DNA from 2 places in the Paenibacillus sp. AR247 genome. Region 1 is predicted to be linked to the other one. Evidence: riboswitches for the same ligand, from Rfam matches in the RefSeq annotation. Region 1 holds a riboswitch; the other holds the start of a gene.
What was found. A riboswitch is a leader RNA that binds a small molecule or an ion and turns the genes downstream of it on or off. The one in region 1 is predicted to bind cyclic di-AMP.

Region 1 (3,405 bases):
CAAGCGATTCGTCATCGGATGAAGGATGAACCCTTCCAGCTCTTCCTGGCTCTGGATGCGCCCTTCTGCAATTCGGGTTTGGAGGTCAAACACATGGCTGAAGCCTCCAACCGACAAGTCGTTATCCAGCGTTTGCACGTAATCGAGCAGTTTGGTGCTTTTGTCGTTCAACACGGTCACCTCCAGATTATCTTATGACAATAAATATGACGTGAATTGCAGATTGGAATCATCGAACACTATTATTTGTAAGTTAATATTACATAAATATAATGATTTGTCAATGTTAGAGCGACTTATTCACTGTATTAGGTGGTTTTAATGTTATATAATATTACACAAATGATGTTCTAATTCATTTCCCTTTACAATTCGGATGATTTTGTGTATAATAAAAAGTTCGCTAAATGAACTTTGGATATGCGGTAGTGGTGGAATGGCAGACACGCTATCTTGAGGGGGTAGTGGGCGTACGCCCGTGGAGGTTCGAGTCCTCTCTACCGCATCTATGAACACAGAAAGAAGCTTCCTTGGAGAAATCCAGGGAAGCTTTTTTGCTTTGTGGCATGTTGTGTCACTATTCGCTTTTTCCGGATGCAAGCAGCTTGCGGATGTCGTTTTCGATTTTGTCGGGTGTCGTTTTGGGCGCGTAACGCTTGATGACCCTGCCCTTGGAATCGACCAGGAACTTGGTAAAGTTCCACTTGACCGCTTTTGATCCGAGCACACCTGGCGCTTCCCTGGTCAGGTATTGAAACAGTGGATGGGCGTTGCTGCCCTTGACGTCGATCTTCTCAAACATCGGGAACGTGACCCCGTAATTCATCTGGCAGAATTCGCCGATCTCCTCGCTGGTACCTGGCTCCTGATTGGCAAACTGGTTGCTCGGAAAACCGAGAATTTGAAAATGATGGTCGCGGAACTCGTCGTACAGCTCCTGCAGCCCGCGAAACTGCGGCGTAAATCCGCATTTGCTGGCCGTGTTCACGATCAGCAGCACGTCACCTTCATATTCCTTTAACGATACCTCTTTGCCGCGCAGCGTGTTCACTTGAAAATCGTAGACGCTCACTGCCATCCTCCTCCTTTTGTGCTGCTATGAATCATCATCCAGCCGAAGCATTTACCAAGCGCACAATTTAATTTTAAACGATTGAACTGTAATGTCAATGCGGATATTCCTGCGAGCCAGTGTCCCTGAATGACCTGGTTTTCATAAATGCGCCAAATCGGGAGCATGGAAGAGGTAGAAGTCAAAAAGCCAAAATGTAAGCGCTAATAAGGTCCTGAATGTTCCAAAATTCGCGGTTCATGATTTTTAGACTGCCTTTACAGCTTGGAAGGAGCGGGTGTATGATTCAGAGCGTATTCAATACAGTTTCCATTACTAATCGCTGAGTTTCCGCAAAAAAGCGCGGAAATCGGGGGAACCAAACGCGTGCCATGGAGCAGCGAACCGGTGTGAGAGTCGGGGGGCTGCAGCCAGCCGCAGGGGTGAATCCCGGCTACGGATGCCATGGATCCGGCCGGGTAGAGCGACTCTCACCGCTCGAATCCGTCAGCTAACCTCGTAAGCGCCGTTTGAGAGAGGAATGATGAAACTTGCGACCCGAATAAACCTTCGGATCACAGGGGGATCAGCTGGCCTCTGTGTTTTTTTACCCTTTTTTAGCTTACTGGAACAAAAGAGAGCATTCATCACAATCAAATACACTTATCAATAACGCTTAATTTCGGCCGGAAACGGCCGGGAGCGGGGGAACCACAGCGGCCGCCTGGAACGGAAGCCGCCGGGGTGAATCTTTCCGGTACGATAAGTACCGGAAGGTAGGGCGACTCTCACGCCCGAATCCGACAGCTAACCTCGTCAGCGTAACGGGAGAGGCAGCACTTGTCGTGCGCATGTTGAATATAGGACGATCCTATTTATATTCGTCCACATTCAAGAAGCCGCGGGAAAGGTCCTTCTTTCCCTGCGGCTTCTTTTGCGTATTCGCGGCTGCCGCACAGGAGGAGCCTTTGAAATGGACAACGTCGTCATTGTGACCGCGCCGAACGAGGCGGGACGCAATTTTATCAAGCTGCTGATGTATTGGAAGAGGCCCTTTGCCGTTCTGACCAACAGTGCCCGGGAGGAACGCCTCTTGAGAAAAATGGGGGTGCAGCGGATCATCCGGCTGAATACGAATCACGCGGAGGATTGGGTGGTTCCCGAAATAGAGGTCGGCAAAATCTTTCTGTTTGAAAGCAGCCTCAACCTGACCTGCCGCTATTTGCAAATCTGCCGTCCCTGGACGTCGGAACCGGTATATGTCATTACGCAGAGGGGCAGCTCACCCGGCATTTACCGGGGGCTTGGTGCAGATCACATCATTTATACCTTAAACGGCGAAGTCGGATTTTTACTAAAATAAAGATGATTCTAACCATGTAAAGGAGAGACCGGAAACGATGATGGATGTATATATGATACTTGCACTCGCTGCCACTTATGGCGTGTTCTTGTTATTTCTTCATTGGTGCGGCCGAGTGGTGGAAGAAGGGGGCAAAGACCAATGATTGTCGTTGGAGCATTCGCCGTGCTTGTCTTTATCTATTTGGTTTACGCCTTGATCCATCCGGAAAAATTTTGACCGGTATTTTAAATCTGTAAGCCTCAAGGGGCCAAAGCAGAACATGCTCGTAAGAGGGGGAAGCCAACCTTGGATATTTTGCAAATTTGTATCGTGATTTTTGTGCTCCTGCTGCTCGTGAAGCCGGTAGGCACTTACGTATATCATATGTTCTCCAATGAACCGAATCGGACGGACCGGATCTTTGGCGGCGTGGAAAGAGTTCTATACCGGATCATCGGGCTGAAGCAGCTGGGCAGCATGAATTGGAAAAAGTACGCCCTCAGCATGATCGCAACAAATATCTTTCTGGTAGCGATCAGCTATATATTGCTCCGAACGATGGGCGCCCTGCCGGGCAACCCGAGCGGCATCGGCAATATGGAGGCGAGCCTGTCCTTCAACACGGTCATCAGCTTTATGACGAACACGAACCTCCAGCATTACAGTGGAGAGAGCGGCATGTCTTATTTTGGCCAAATGATCGTCATCACGATGATGATGTTTACCTCGGCAGCCTCGGGCCTGGCTATCGCGATTGCTTTTATGCGCGGCATCACCCGCAGGGGTGAGGGGCTCGGGAACTTCTTCGAGGACTTTATCAAGGCGCATGTCCGCCTGTTCGTGCCGCTCGCCCTCATCGTGACCCTGGTGCTGGTCGGGCTCAAAGTGCCGCAGACGCTGGAGCCGATGCGGGCCGTGCAAACGCTGGGAGGCGGCGTGCAGCAGATTCCGCTGGGTCCTGTAGCCTCGCTGGAATCGATCAAGCACCTCGGAACGAACGGGGGAGGTT
Region 2 (3,405 bases), on a different contig from region 1:
AAAGTGCTCCTCCGCTGGAACGTAAGCATTACCAAGCTGATTGAAACCCTGCTTGGAAGTCTGTCCTGGTGAGGTGAGAGCAGTGAAATCCTATATTGTTAACGGTTGGAAAAGCGTCAAAGACCAATTTTATGTCATGATCATCATGTTCCTGTACCAGCTGCTCTGGGGCTACTTCCTGTACCGTCTGATCGATTCGGCGGTCGTGCCGCTGCTGATGCGGTATCCCGATCCCCCGCCGACCGAACTCAGCCAAGTCCTCTATTATGTGGAGGGACAAATGAGCTTAACCCAAAGCAGCACCGTGCATACCTACCTGTGGGTTCTGTTGGGGATGGTCGCCCTCCGCATGCTGCTGACCCCTTTTATCCACGCGGGCATCTTCTATGGCCTGCACCGGGAGCATCAGGGGGAACGCGGACTGTTTTTCTTCCAGGGCATGAAGCTGCACGGCAAAACGGTGTTTCTTTTTCACCTGATCGAATGGGTGCTTATCGCCGCTCCGTTATACTGGATGATCCCGAAGATGTATCCAATCCTGCTCAGCGCGATCCAAAACCATGCCCAGCTGCTTCACTGCATCCCGTACATTGCAGTCTGGCTTCTGTACTGCTACATCGTCCATCAGATGATTCTGTTCATGCAGTTTGGCAAAACCGGTGGAACCAGCATGTTCTCCTCGCTCTGGATCTGCCTGCGAAGCGCGCTCCTCCCAATATGATTTGTGGCATCAGCAAATGAACCGTACGAAAAAAAATATTTCGGAATAGTTAAAATTTTGTCATCACTTTAATCCGCTGATAAAAGAAGAACCCCGTCTCTTTCTGTTGAAAAGAGGCGGGGTTTTTGTTGTAAAATGATTGTTAACCATTTGCCAAAGTATAAATCCTCTGTTAAAATAATCCGAGTACGAACTTAGTAACAACTTTGTAATCTTTGCTGTAACGATTTTGACTTTGCTGTAACTGATTTCATCATTTGTCCGTTCATTTGATTGGTATGTACGATTATAGGTAACTTGTCAGCATGTCCATTTCCGGTGCAATCATCACGAGCCGAATTCCCGGGCACCAGGAAGCGGGGGATCCAATTTTGGGTGAATTGATCTCGCTACAGAGGGATCATAGGGGACCTTCTACCGAATCCTTAAGCTAACCTCGCAGGCATTGGAAGGGGTTTATTTTTTTGAAGAAGAAGTTGGCAGCCGCAGCGCTGGGCCTTACACTTGCGTTCTCCATGGGCACCGGCAGCGTATTTGCGGATTCATCTCTGAATCACATCGTTAACAACACGATCGGCGTTTCTTACAAAACCGGCGGAACAACTACGAACGGCTTCGATTGCTCCGGTTTTACCCGTTACGTGTACCAAAAGCTGGGGTTAACCCTCCCGCGTGTATCGGCTGCGCAATATAAAACAGGTACCGCTGTTTCCAAAAGCCAGCTGAGAGCAGGAGACCTTGTTTTCTTTAACACCCTAGGCGCAGGCGTTTCCCATGTCGGCATTTACATCGGCAACGGAAAATTCGCGCACGCGTCCTCTTCGAAAGGCGTTACCATTAGCAAACTGAGCCAAAGCTACTACGCCAACCGCTACGTTGGCGCCAAACGGGTCATGAGTACGGCCAAATACCAAGCTGCGGTTTACAATTGATTATCTCTCGAAAACAATGCATATCCAGAACAACCCGCGCCGCTGATTTTTGCCGAAATCGCCCCGCGGGTTTGTTGTTACTTATTAGACGTACGAACCACCGAAAAGGTAACAGCATTTCAAAAAAATTTTTTAAACGAGTAAGTCCACGATTTTCTCCTGTTTTTTCCACCCTTGTCATTTCTTTTACCCACTCGTCCAACAAATAAACATCATTTCCTATAATTTTTCCTACAAATCTTCTTTTTCTGTTAGAAACAATTGCCAAAGTCCGATTCCTTTGTTACAATAGTCCCAGCGATAGTAACAACTTTGTAATCTTTACCTGACACAAAGTTGCGAACGAATAAGAAGTAACAGGGAATTATACATAGTGTAAAAAGTTCATGCCGAATTTCCTCACACTAAGGAAAGCGGGGGAACCAGTTATGGGTGAATTGATCTTGCTTCAGAGGGATCATAGGGGGCCTTCTACCGAATCCTTAAGCTAACCTCGCAGGCGCCGGAAGGGGTATTTTACTTGAAGAAGAAACTTGCAGCAGCAGTCATAAGTTTCGCCATCGTGCTCACGGTCGGCACAGGAAGCGCTTTCGCGGATTCCAAGATGGATAAAGTGATCGACAGTGCGATCGGAACCAAGTACAGAACGGGCGGAACCACAACAAGCGGATTTGACTGCTCGGGATTTACAATGTACGTATTTGATCAATTGGGCATCGATCTGCCCCATCAGTCTGGATCCCAGTTCAGCATGGGTTCGGCCGTATCCCGCAGTGATCTGAGAGCAGGCGACTTGGTATTCTTTAATACATCGGGAGCCGGAGTATCCCATGTCGGAATTTACGTCGGCGACGGAAAATTCGCACATGCCTCCACTTCTCGCGGTGTGATCATCAGCTCTCTGAGCGACAGCTACTACGTCAACCGCTACGTTGGCGCCAAACGAATCATGAGTACGGATAAATACAAAACCGCCGCCGTCGATTCCGAGGACGTAGATGACGTCCAGTAATGCAGGTAAAGCAAGGGTACGAGATCCCGTAGAATGAGATTTTTGCCGAAATCTCCTTTTGCGGGATTTTTTGCGGACAGAAATGGGTAACCCTTCCATTCCCGCCCGCTACTCCTCATTTACCCCTATATTCCGGAATTAAACAGATATCTGCGGCAATCCGGAATATTTTTTCTCTAATGTTCAAATCCTACAGGGAGGTCTGGAAGGGAGATCTGCACATGAACCTCCAACATGAGAGCTTCATGATCGTTCCCATGACCCGGGAGCATGCTGAGACCGTCTGCGGTTGGGCGTACGAACCTCCATACGATTTATACGGCTGGCTGCCGTGGGATCAGATGGAGGCGCTTGGCGTCGAATTTGGTGATCCTGAGGTGAGGCAAAGCCAGTATGTGTCCGTCCTGGATGCTGAACATACCTTGTGCGGGTTCGCGCAGTTCTTTCCCTTGGCAGGCGTGACCCGGCTTGGTGTTGGCATGCGGCCTGATTTATGCGGCCAGGGGCTGGGTAAGAGCTTTATGCAGGCTGTGGTCGGCGCAGCCCGGGAAAAACGGCCTGGGGACGAAATCGACCTTGAAGTGCACACATGGAATAAGCGGGCCATCCGGGCTTACGGGAAGTCGGGGTTTGTTATCGCTGATACCTACCCCAAGCTGACCCCTGAAGGTGAACAGCTGTTTCACTGTATGGTCTATGAAGGGATCTAACTTTGAAAATTCCATCATCATAAAAATGGT

Region 2: it holds a riboswitch for cyclic di-AMP, as region 1 does, so the genes downstream of both, CPT76_RS25665 (C40 family peptidase) here and CPT76_RS34045 (hypothetical protein) in region 1, are expected to answer to the same signal.

The regions. Positions count from the first base shown of each region.
Region 1 covers NZ_PCZT01000025.1:251,371-254,775, reverse strand. The annotation lists gene CPT76_RS34060 (urease accessory protein UreF) at 1-171, opposite strand, end outside; tRNA gene CPT76_RS34055 (tRNA-Leu) at 423-505, shown strand; gene CPT76_RS34050 (glutathione peroxidase) at 578-1,072, opposite strand; cyclic di-AMP (ydaO/yuaA leader) riboswitch at 1,383-1,593, shown strand; cyclic di-AMP (ydaO/yuaA leader) riboswitch at 1,715-1,887, shown strand; gene CPT76_RS34045 (hypothetical protein) at 2,025-2,414, shown strand; gene kdpF (K(+)-transporting ATPase subunit F) at 2,556-2,633, shown strand; gene kdpA (potassium-transporting ATPase subunit KdpA) at 2,703-3,405, shown strand, end outside.
Region 2 covers NZ_PCZT01000017.1:34,856-38,260, forward strand. The annotation lists partial or broken gene CPT76_RS25655 (M1 family metallopeptidase) at 1-72, shown strand, start outside; gene CPT76_RS25660 (hypothetical protein) at 83-721, shown strand; cyclic di-AMP (ydaO/yuaA leader) riboswitch at 1,044-1,181, shown strand; gene CPT76_RS25665 (C40 family peptidase) at 1,186-1,653, shown strand; cyclic di-AMP (ydaO/yuaA leader) riboswitch at 2,031-2,170, shown strand; gene CPT76_RS25670 (C40 family peptidase) at 2,174-2,665, shown strand; gene CPT76_RS25675 (GNAT family N-acetyltransferase) at 2,887-3,375, shown strand.